Regions from separate parts of the Labrenzia sp. 5N genome, predicted to be linked through region 2. Evidence: riboswitches for the same ligand, from Rfam matches in the RefSeq annotation. Region 2 holds a riboswitch; the other holds the start of a gene.
The links. A riboswitch is a leader RNA that binds a small molecule or an ion and turns the genes downstream of it on or off. The one in region 2 is predicted to bind thiamine pyrophosphate.
Positions count from the first base shown of each region.

Region 1 (5,645 bases), on a different contig from region 2:
CGGGCCTACTGGATGGTGACACATGAAAGTTCGCGCCCTCTCCGCCATGTTGCCGCGGCACAGGACTTTCTGCGCGATCAAGTCGCGCGCGATAAAGCGATTTTCGTTTAACCAGGCCGAAGGCGAAACGAGTTCCACCTACCGCCAGGGATCTGTCGCCATTATCCATTCCCTGGTGCGCGCTTCCGGGTCGGCATTCCGGGTGATGTCGGTGACAACGGCTGCGATATCTGCGCCGTTCTCGAACACACCCGGCAGACGTTCCGGATTGAGGCCGCCAATAGCAACAAGCGGCAATTCGCCGATCTGCCGCTTCCACCGCCCGACCTTTTCAACGCCTTGGGGCGCCCATTTCATTTCTTTCAGGATCGTTGGATAGACAGGCCCCAGCGCGACATAATCGGGCTCGACAGAAAGAGCGGTTTCCAGTTCCTCACCGTCGTGGGTCGAAACGCCAAGTTTCAGACCCGCCTTGCGAATGGCCGCGACATCGGCGTCAGCAAGGTCTTCCTGACCAAGGTGGACAAAGTCGCAGTCCAGTTCAATCGCGAGCTGCCAATAGTCGTTCACGACAAGTTGGCAGCCGTGCTTTTCGCAAGCGCTCTTGGATGCTGCGATTTCCTTACGCAGGACTTCGTCGCTCGCGTCCTTGATGCGCAGTTGAACCAGTTTGACGCCAAGCGGAACCAGCCGCTCGATCCAGTCGGAACTGTCGACGATGAGGTAAAAGGGATCGAGCTTCATTCAAACACCGCCATTCCGAGAACCGGGGTAGAAGGAACCGCCATGTCGCGAGGTTCCAGGGGTTGGGCTTCATAGGCCAGGCGACCGGCCTCAATTGCAACTGCAAAGGCCTTGGCCATTGCGACAGGGTCTCCGGCCTTTGCGACAGCCGTATTCAGCAGTACCGCATCGAAACCGAGTTCCAGAACAGCGGCCGCATGGGACGGTCTGCCAAGACCGGCATCCACAACAAGTGGGATGCCTTTGAAGTGACTGCGATAGGCACGAAGGGCATCCGGATTGACCGGCCCCTTCGCCGAACCGATTGGCGCACACCAGGGCATCAGCACCTGGCACCCCGCGTCAAGCAACCGTTCGCCGACGACAATATCGTCCGTCGTATAGGGAAACACTTTGAAGCCGTCATCGCTCAGGATACGTGCGGCTTCCACGAGGCCAAAGACATCCGGCTGCAGGCTGTCGTGATGACCGATCACTTCCAGCTTGATCCAGTCGGTTCCAAAAAGGTCGCGCGCCATTTTTGCGGTGGTGACGGCTTCCTTCACCGAATGACATCCGGCAGTGTTGGGCAGCACCTTGACGTTCAGTTCCCGGATCAGGTCCCAGAACCGGCCGCCTCCGCCACTTCCTGCCGTTTCGCGCCGAAGGGACACCGTCAGAATTTCAGCCCCAGATACCTTCACCGCGTCCGACAGAATTTGGGGTGATGGGTACTGGGCAGTTCCAAGCAGGAAACGCGACGCAACGCTTTCGCCATAAACTTCAAACATGAGCGTCATCCCCCTTGCATCGGCGACAGGATCTCGATACGGTCGCCAGCTTGAAGGACGCAATCGCTTCGTTCTTCAGCACAAACCAGATCGCCGTTGCGTGCCGTTGCAAGAAACTCATGGTCATAGGCCAGTTCGTCCAGAAGCGCAGCCAGCGTTGCGCTGACAACTTCCTGAGGTTCGCCGTTAATGGTTAGCTTCACGGGACTTCTCCTGAAGGTTTTGCACGATCCTGTCTGCCGCCTCCATGGCAAAATGCGGAGCAAGCAGGAAGCCGTGCCGGTAGAATCCGTTCATTGACAACGTGTTGCCGGTAAACGTGAGACGAGGAAGATTGTTTGGATATGCCGGGCGGAGGCCCACCCCGGTTTCGATGATCTTTGCCTCGGCAAATCCCGGATGCAGGCTGTAGGCGGCATTCAGAAGTTCCATTGTGGAACGAACACTGACGGCCCCCTGGTCGCCGCTTTCGATCATGGTTGCCCCGACCATGAAGACACCGTTGTCACGAGGCACGACATAGACCGGGATGCGCGGGTGCAGAAAACGCACCGGCCGCGAGAGGGAGACATCCGGCGCGTGGAGGATCAGCATTTCACCGCGTACGGGACGCAAATGCGAATCCGGCGAGGCCATGCCGGTACAATCGGCGACAAGATCGGTCGACAAGGTGAAGTCCTGCGCCTCGAACCTGACGTGAGCACCACTTTCAGACACCTTTGCCTGCAACGTGGTGAGAGCCAGGCGCGGATCGAGATGGGCTTCCCCGACAAAATGGAGCCCCTTTGCAAAACGGCCTGCGAGGTCCGGCTCGAGTGCGCCCAGCGCTGCGCTGTCGAGCCATTCAAAACCGTTGGTCCGAGAAGCGAACCGGCTCAGTTCCCCAGTATCGCGCGGCGCGGCAACAACCAGCGTGCCATTTTGCTGAAACTGCCCTGGCAGGACCTTGCGCCACCAGCCAATGGACGCTTGCCCGAGCCGCAGAACATCTTCCTCGGCACTTTCCCGCTCACACCATGGCGCCAACATGCCGCCTGCGAGCCAGGAGGCACTGGCGGTGAGATCCTTGTGTTTTTCCAGCAGCTCCACCCGCACACCGCGCGAGACAAGCTCATGTGCCAGTGCCAGACCGGCGACACCCGCCCCTTTGATACCGACCTTCATTCCGCCTCTCCTGCCAGGGTGGACGTCAGTCGTTCGACATCACGGAATGTCTGGTAGCCCGCTAGCATTCAACGGATCTCCGCAAGGACCGGAAAAGGTCCCGCACTTCGGACATTCGGCTTGGAAAGGTGGCCGGGTTGGTGCATTGCCGTGGCGAACGCAGTTGGCCGAGAACACCTTCCCTTCGCCAGCATGACCTGGATCAGGTTCGTCGGGTCCCTGCACTGCGCAAGTGCGCCAGCAGTATCTCAGCCTCTTCTGGAGGCACCCCGGGTGAGCCCCTGTTGTGCCGCCCGTCAGGCGCACCTGTCAAGAGACAGGATGAGCCTTCATCCTTGTTGCCAGGGTCGCGCCAGAAAGTCGTCGATTTCGGCAAGGGCGCTGAACCGATAGACTTTCAGATGGTCCGGAGGTTCGCGGTAGATGTGCTCCAGCTTGGCTCTGGCGGAGTGTCTCGTGCGCCAGATGAACCTCAGGAATTCAACAGTTTGCCAGTTGAACTGCTCCGGGCAGCCCTCGGCCAGATCCGGACGGCTTTGCCCATTGTATTTCACCGACCGTTTCAGCACTCGAAATATGCGGCGCGTTACAGGGACGTCGAGCCAGATGAAAGTGTCGGCACGTTCGACTCGCTCCGCATAGGTGCTTGAATGACCGCCCTCGAAGATCCAGACATCCTTCAGATGGACCTCATGTGTCAGCCGGTCTTTCTCTTCCCGGGACCGTTCATTCCAGCCGGAGCGGTAGTGGATCTTGTCCATGTGGTACACCGGCAGTCCAGTTTTCCGCCCAAGGGCAACGGCAAGCGTGCTTTTGCCCGAGCCCGGGCCGCCAACGATCATCACGCGTTTCATGTCGCACCAAACAAAAGCAAGGAAGGGCCGGTCGTTATACAGATTGTGCAGGGGATGAAAACCCGAAACAGACTGTTCAATGGACACTTCGGCTTCGCTGGCCCTATCTAGTTTGCAAGACAGAATGTTCTTTGATGGAGAGGCAGATGAGCTGGTTGAATTGCCCTGATCCCGTACCGGGAAATGCTGCAAGCTGTGACCCGATTGAAACGATCATCGTACCGCGGACATCCGACCTCGGCGGATTTTCGGTAAGACGTGCCTTGCCCTCCGCCAGGCGGCGGATGGTTGGCCCGTTTATCTTCTTCGACCAGATGGGCCCGGCAGAACTTTTGGTCGGCGGCGGTATCGACGTGCGCCCGCATCCTCACATCGGGTTGGCGACGGTGACCTATCTCTTCGAAGGAGAGATGTATCACCGTGACAGCCTTGGAACGGAGATTGCGATTGCCCCCGGTGCTCTGAACTGGATGAGCGCCGGCAAGGGCATCGTGCATTCCGAACGTGAGAGGCCGGAACGCCTGCAGGAAAAACGTCCCCTGTTCGGCCTGCAGAGCTGGGTGGCCCTGCCCAAACACCTGGAAGAGACCGACCCGACCTTCCAGCACCACGGCACAGAAGAACAGCCGGAATTTGCCGACAAGGGCGCTTCAGTCAAACTTATCGCGGGCGAGCTTTATGGCCACAAGGCACCGGTAAAGACAGCGTCCGACATGTTCTATGCCGATATCACGCTGGAACCGGGAGCGAAGATCCCGCTGGATGCCGGGTGGGAAGAGCGCGGTCTTTATACGGTCTCGGGCCAGATCACCATCGCCGGCCAGAATTTCGATCCGGCCCAGCTGCTGGTGTTCAAACCGGGTGATCATCTGGTGATCGAAAACACGTCTCCCGTGCCGGCCCGTTTCGTAGTGCTTGGCGGCGAACCGATGGACGGCCGGCGTTATATCTGGTGGAACTTCGTGTCTTCATCGAAAGAGCGCATCGAGCAGGCCAAGGAAGATTGGCGTCTTGGCCGTTTCGATACGGTACCCGGTGATGCGGAAGAGTTCATTCCCTTGCCTGACCGTCCGGGGCCCTGACACTCCAGCCGCTTTCCAGTGGCGGTGCTTTTTCAAACCTGTCGGCGGGCCGGATAAGGTCCGGCTCGCCAAAGTCCAGAATGATGTTGAGCCGTTGGCTTGCCAGCGGGTCCCCCGTCAGATTTGGATCTTCCGGCGAAACCGACAGCCGCACGCCCCGGTGTGTCGTCTCCAGTTGCCTGAACCCGGAAACCGCCTCACGAAACACTTCCGGAACCGTCCAGCCATACCGAAGCGAGAGGGCGTCGATCACCAGCCAGACCGCATCAAGGCCGATCTGCATCTGGCGCGGATCTTCCACCACCAGCTTCAGCCGCAAATAATCGATGCTTTTTTCCGATGGGCCGCGCAGCAGAAAGAAAAGGGTTGTCGAACCGTAGTCGACGCTGGGTGTGGTCAAGGGCACCAGGTCGGATGCACATTGCCAGCGGCCTTCACTGAAAGGTGCCCGGCTCCAGCCAGGATTTCCGAGCCCCAGAGACCGTAATTCGTCGCATAGCTGATCCGGCTGGCCCAGGAAGCTGCGTTTCAGTTCCGCGGAAAGTTCCGGTTCCGGAGCCAGCAGCACCTGCTTGGCCGGAGACTGCAGGGAAGAAAGCGGATCAGGCATCAAGGGGGCGGTTGCAACGCTTTCCTCACTCCCTTGCCCGGCAAGGTGCAGGAACAGGCCGCCAACGGCGAAACCGGCAGCCAGCAACGCCAGGGTTCCCCAGATGTAGTACGGCGTCACTTGAGCACGTTTACGAGATCTGGACGCGCGGGTTGGCAGGCCGGGCTTCCTGGGCTCGCCTCCTTCAGACAGAGTTTCCATGTCCGGCTCGGCCCAGCGCGGGCCCTTGGAACGGTGCCCCGGCCTCGACCTGGATTGCGCTCCCCTACCCGTCCGGTCTGCCGACATTGCAGCCGATCCAAGCAAATGCCTGAGCTTGTCTGCGAAACCTGTCATTCAGTCCCTTAACACCGCGATCCTCAACCGAGTGGTCAAGGGCACGGGATTTATCAAACCAATACCTTGAAAAGGCAACCGGATA
Region 1 is NZ_JAAZTM010000020.1:793,644-799,288, forward strand. It holds gene HEP89_RS24090 (LysR family transcriptional regulator) at 1-111, shown strand, start outside; gene HEP89_RS24095 (thiamine phosphate synthase) at 139-744, opposite strand; gene HEP89_RS24100 (thiazole synthase) at 741-1,514, opposite strand; gene thiS (sulfur carrier protein ThiS) at 1,520-1,717, opposite strand; gene thiO (glycine oxidase ThiO) at 1,701-2,678, opposite strand; TPP riboswitch at 2,840-2,960, opposite strand; gene HEP89_RS24115 (DNA topology modulation protein FlaR) at 3,008-3,532, opposite strand; gene HEP89_RS24120 (pirin family protein) at 3,679-4,614, shown strand; gene HEP89_RS24125 (DUF6030 family protein) at 4,583-5,425, opposite strand.
Region 1: it holds a riboswitch for thiamine pyrophosphate, as region 2 does, so the genes downstream of both, thiO (glycine oxidase ThiO) here and HEP89_RS12215 (ABC transporter permease) in region 2, are expected to answer to the same signal.

Region 2 (5,645 bases):
AGACAGACCAGGCCCACAAGGGCCTTGCAGCCCAGTTTGCCGACCACGGCCGCACCGGACCGCTGGAACGCGCCTATTCGGCTCTGGTCTGGGGAGCACCCTCCGGCCTGAAGGGCACGATCAACGCCAATCTGGCCCGCTCGCAGGCAAACCGTCAGAAGATTGCCGTCGTCAAGACTTCCGGCCGCCACGCCATCACCCACTGGCAGGTGAAGGAGCGCTTCGGCAATGCCGAACAGCCTGCGCTCGCCTCGCTGCTGGAATGCCGCCTTGAAACCGGACGCACACACCAGATCCGCGTTCACATGGCCCACATTGGCCATCCGCTGATCGGAGACGATGATTACGGGTCGGGTTTCAAGACCAAGGCAAACAGGCTCGATGAGCCGCTCAAAAGCCTCGTAAACGGTTTTCACAGGCAAGCCCTGCATGCCGGCCTGCTGGCTTTCGAACACCCGGCAAATGGTAAAACCTTGCGCTTTGAGAGCCCTTACCCGGATGATTTCGCAAATCTTTTGTCCGGATTACAAAAATTTTAGGATGCGTTTTCGTTTTCTGACCATGCAATCGACCAATTTGGACCTATATTAGAACCTTCTGTGTGCCTGTACGGACACTATTGTGCGTCCGCCTTCCCTCAAAAATGGCTTGCTTGCGTATCACTGCGGGGCAGCGGGAGGAAGGGGTCGCAAACTTGACGAAAGGGGGTGCATGTTATGGCCCAGAACGTTCCGACGCTTACAGCAGGGGAAGGCGGTCTCAGCCGGTATCTGGACGAGATCCGCAAGTTTCCGATGCTTCAGCCGCAGGAAGAGTACATGCTCGCCAAGCGCTACAAAGAGCATGAAGACCCTGAAGCTGCAGAACGCCTAGTCAATTCCCATCTACGCCTCGTCGCCAAGATTGCCATGGGTTACCGCGGGTATGGCCTGCCGATCGGAGAAGTCGTTTCCGAAGGCAACGTCGGCCTGATGCAAGCGGTCAAGCGCTTTGAACCGGACAAGGGATTCCGGCTCGCGACCTATGCCATGTGGTGGATCAAGGCGGCTATCCAGGAATACATCCTGCGCTCATGGTCCCTCGTGAAAATGGGGACCACGGCCAACCAGAAACGCCTGTTCTTCAACCTGCGTCGCCTCAAGGGCAAGATCCAGGCGTTGGACGAAGGCGATCTGAAGCCGCATCAGGTCTCTGAGATTGCCACCAAACTCGGGGTGTCCGAGGAGGAAGTGGTGTCCATGAACCGCCGTCTGGGCGGCGATGCCAGCCTGAATGCGCCCGTGCGCGCGGAAGCTGATGCCGGTGAATGGCAGGACTGGCTTGTCGATGAAAGCGACAGTCAGGAAACCCTGCTTGCCAATCAGGAAGAGCTGGACATGCGTCGCAAGATGCTGAACGACGCAATGGACGTGCTCAACGAGCGTGAACGGCGCATCTTTGAAGCACGTCGCCTGGCCGAAGACCCGATGACGCTGGAAGACCTTTCGGGCGAATTCGGCGTCAGCCGCGAGCGCGTCCGCCAGATCGAGGTTCGCGCTTTCGAAAAGGTTCAGAAAGCCGTGCGCAACAGCGCCCGCACAATGGACCAGCCCGCCGCCTGAGGCACTCGGACAAAGAGAACCAAAAAAGCGCCGGAGCTATGCTCCGGCGCTTTTCTTTTGCCTAAGCTGATGTTCAGCGGATTTCGGCTGTGTAGCTCTCCACCGGCACGACCTTGCTGATCAGACCGGCTTCGGCCATGAATTCCGCAAAGCGCTGGTAGCGGCCTTCATCAAGTGCAGCCGGACGCTTGGCGAACCGCGGCAACGTATCGAACCATGCACGCCTGTTCAGCTCGTCATTGAGGTTCGGATACGCTTCTATGAAGGCATTCCAGGCTTCTTCCGGGTGATTGCTCAGATAGATCGTGGCCGCTTCCACGGCTGCCAGGAACTTGGCGAAGCGTGGATCGTCCGTCTTGTCCTTGTTGACGACATAAATCAGCTCATCAAAGATCGGCACACCGTTTTCTTCGGGGAAGAAAGCCTTGCCGGGTTTGCCTTCGATTTCGAGCTGGGTGAGCTCGAAATTGCGATATGCGCCGATCACCGCATCCACCTGACCGGCAAGAAGAGAGCCTGACAACGCGAAATTCACGTTCACCAGCTCCACATCATCCATGGTCAAACCGGCCGAACGCAGCATCTGGCCCAACATCGCGTCCTCGAAGCCAGACACGGAAAAGCCGACACTCTTCCCCTTGAGATCCTTCAGTTCCTGTATCGGGCCGTCCTTGAGCACGATGAGCGAATTGAGGGGCGTTTCCACCAGCGTACCGATCCATTTCAGCGGCAGCTCTTCCTCGATTTGCGCATGAAGCGTCGGCTGATAGGACACTGCGATATCGCCCTGCCCGGCAGCAACCAGTTTCGGCGGCATCGCCGGGTCCGCCGGTTCGATGATCTCAACCTCGAGGCCTTCTGCCTCGAAGAAACCCTTGGTCTGCGCAGTTACCAGCGGCGCGTGATCCGGATTGATGAACCAGTCGAGCAGCAAGGTCAGTTTCTCACTGGCCTGTACCGGCCCCGATGCCAGCAGCCCGGCCGCCAATGCTAGTGACAGGATTTGTTTTTTCATGAGGTCCTCCGTAGAGCGGCAGCTAGGTGAGCGGCTGCCAGGGAACAAGAAGTCGGGTGAGATGGTTCACGGCAAAGCGCATGATCAGCACCATCGCCGCGAGCAGGATCAGGGCGGCGAACATCATGTCCGCCTGCATCCGGTTGCTGCTTTGAAGCATGATGAAGGCAAGGCCTCCTTTTGCCCCGGCCCATTCGCCGATGATCGCCCCCATGGGAGCGAACACCGCGGCCACCCGCAGGCCGGAGGCAAACGCCGGCAAGCCTGACGGCAGGCGAAAGAACCAGAGTTCCTTCAGGCGAGACAGACGATAAAGCCGGGCGAGATCGCACAAACCCGGGTCAAGCCGCTGCAGGCCATCGAAAAACGTCGATGTGACCGTGAAGAAGATGACCAGGATGATGACGACGATCTTGGAGGCCAGCCCGAAACCGAGCCAGAGCACCAGGATCGGCGCGATTGCGAAAACAGGCAGGGCCTGCGTCACCAGAATGGGCGGCATGGCGAACCTTGCAGCAATCGGAAACAGCCACAAAAGAACGGAAAGCAATGCCCCGGCGGCTGCCCCCAGCACAAACCCGAGCACCGTCTCATAGGCGGTGATGCCGGCATGATGCAGAAGGAAGCCTGCGTGTTTGACAAAGGCTGTAAAGACGCGGTCCGGACCCGGCAGGATATAATGCTGGGTGTCGAACACATGGACGATTGCCGCCCAGATTGCGACAGTCAGCAGGAGGCCGAGTATGGTCCTGGCAACAGCTTTCGCAAACGCCATCATCCCGCAGCCCCCGCCGCCATTGGCCAACAGGAACGCATGAAAGCCGATACCGGCATTCGGATGTGCGGCGACCGCAGTGGTCGCAGACAAGTACGCATAGGATCTCCCGTCTTCGGACAAGCCGAAAATGACAATGGAGATCCGGGAATAGGCTAAGGATTCCGTCCCTTCGCCGGCATGACCCGGATCAGGTTCTAAGGGTTCGGCATTACGCCATCTCAGCTCCGGTAACCGGAACACCCCTCGGACCAAGGCGGACCATGCCTTGTGTGACGGAAAAAGGCAAGCCGCCGTGAGGCGGCTTCTTCAGATTTTGAAAGGAGGCAGGCTGGCGCTTAGCCGGCTTGCCAGGACGTGATCGCCTTTTCAACGGCATCTGCACCGGCGGTTCCCTTTTCCAGGGTCAGGATGCCGCGCTTGCCGTTTTCGTAAAGCATCGGAATGTCAATCCAGCCGCGTTCACGCAGTAGGGCGAGATTGCGTTGCTGCTCGTTCGGCAAGCTGGAAAGGGCAATCCAGAAAAAGCCCGGGGACACTTTCACGGAAGCGCCGATCAGCGCATCGCCACGAGCTTCTTCTGTAGGCTTCATGACCAGGCCTGGCACGTTGACGACGTCACCTGGAGCGAAGTTTTCCGGGAACTCGTACTTGATCTCGACCAGATGGCTGGCGGGCAAGGAAGTATCGTCATTCGGCTTGATGCGAATGTCGACCTTCACATCCCGCTCGGGGATTTCAATGGAGGCGCTCAGAACCGCGAGAGCCTTGCCGTCCAGATTCGTTTCTTCATCGACACCCCAAACGACAGCGCCTTGCGCAGCCGTTCCGGCACCGCCGGACTCTTCCCCTTCTTCGTAAAGGATAGAGCGCTGCACCGAGGAATCCGCAGCCGTGGCGGACGGAGCCGGTGAAGTTTCGTCTGGCGAAATGGCCGAGAGATTGTCTTCCGGTACCGCAATCGGGCTTTCGGTGGTTGCAGAAGACTGATCGTTTTCTCCGCTCGTCACGATGGACGGCTGGGAAGGTTCGGGCGCAGCGGACGCTGGTGTATCGACCTGCGGTGTATCGGCCTGCGCAGGCGAATCAGACTGTCCGGTAATCGTCGTCGTGGTTACCGTACGTGCATCCGGGGCAACCACATCCGTCTCACCTTCGTTCAACAGGCGGTCGGTGTTTTTCGAAGGCTCTTCACCTTCTCCGGCAGGGGCAGCGGTCGAAGGCTCCGGCGTGGTGTCCGGCTGCGTATCGACAGGCGTTTGCGAAGAAGACGCGACGGGCACGTTGCCGCTATCGGCTGTCTCATCGCCCGCAGGCATCAGGAAATAGGCTCCGGCGCCCAGGAGCACCAGCAGCAGGACACCTGCAGCAATCGCGATCGGAACGGTGCGGCTGCCGGATGAATCACCACGCAGCGCATCCGAAGCACTCGGCTTGGCGCGCTTTGAGCGGCTTTTCTTGGAGGTCGACTTGTCCTTCGGCTTGGCTGTCTCGTCGCCAGGATAAGCTTGGTCGGCGGGGTCGGCCGCACCGGCGTTATCTGCAGGCTCGAACAGGCCATCATCTGCTTGTTCCGGCTGCACCGGTCCGCCGAAAGAGGGCTCCTGGCGCACAGGCGCAGCGCCCGGGTCGGCGGCTTCCTTGGCGTGGTGAACAGCCTGGCTGGCCGCCGTCCCAAGCGCTTCGGCCTGTGTCAGGGTTTCCTTCAAGGGCGACGGAGCCGGGGTATCCAACACCGGCGCTGCAGTTGTTTCAGGTTCCTGCGGCGCAGGCGCAGGCGCTTCGGGCGCAGCCTCTGCCACCGGTTCGGCCGGAGGCGGCGTCACGGGCGGCGCGGAAACCTGCGGCGCTGGGGCCGGCGTTTCGACCTTCGGAACAGTGGGGCTGAGACCGAGGCTTTCGCGGGCGGCTTCGGCTTCCACCTTGCGGATGGCTTCTTCCAGACGCAACTGCTCGGCCGTGATCTCGGACGGCGCCAGCGGCGGCTCATAGGCTTTCAGCTGATTGACAATGGCATTGCGCGCACGGCTGTAAACGCTTCTGCGTGCAGCACCATTGTTTTCAGGTAAAGACGCGATCGTTTTCTTCAGAATTGAATAGTAATCAGCCATCTTCCTGCCTACCGGCCGACTGCAAGGATCTGTTCTGCGGGCCCGAGATTTCGTTTCATTCTCAGGCTTATAGCAAGTTTTTCGAAAACCGGTGCTATTTCTTCAACAACTTCGCCGCGACAGAGAACCTCGCAGTACCCTTT
Region 2 is NZ_JAAZTM010000011.1:221,750-227,394, reverse strand. It holds gene HEP89_RS12230 (RluA family pseudouridine synthase) at 1-539, shown strand, start outside; gene rpoH (RNA polymerase sigma factor RpoH) at 717-1,601, shown strand; gene HEP89_RS12220 (ABC transporter substrate-binding protein) at 1,675-2,616, opposite strand; gene HEP89_RS12215 (ABC transporter permease) at 2,639-3,484, opposite strand; TPP riboswitch at 3,542-3,648, opposite strand; gene HEP89_RS12210 (hypothetical protein) at 3,730-5,502, opposite strand.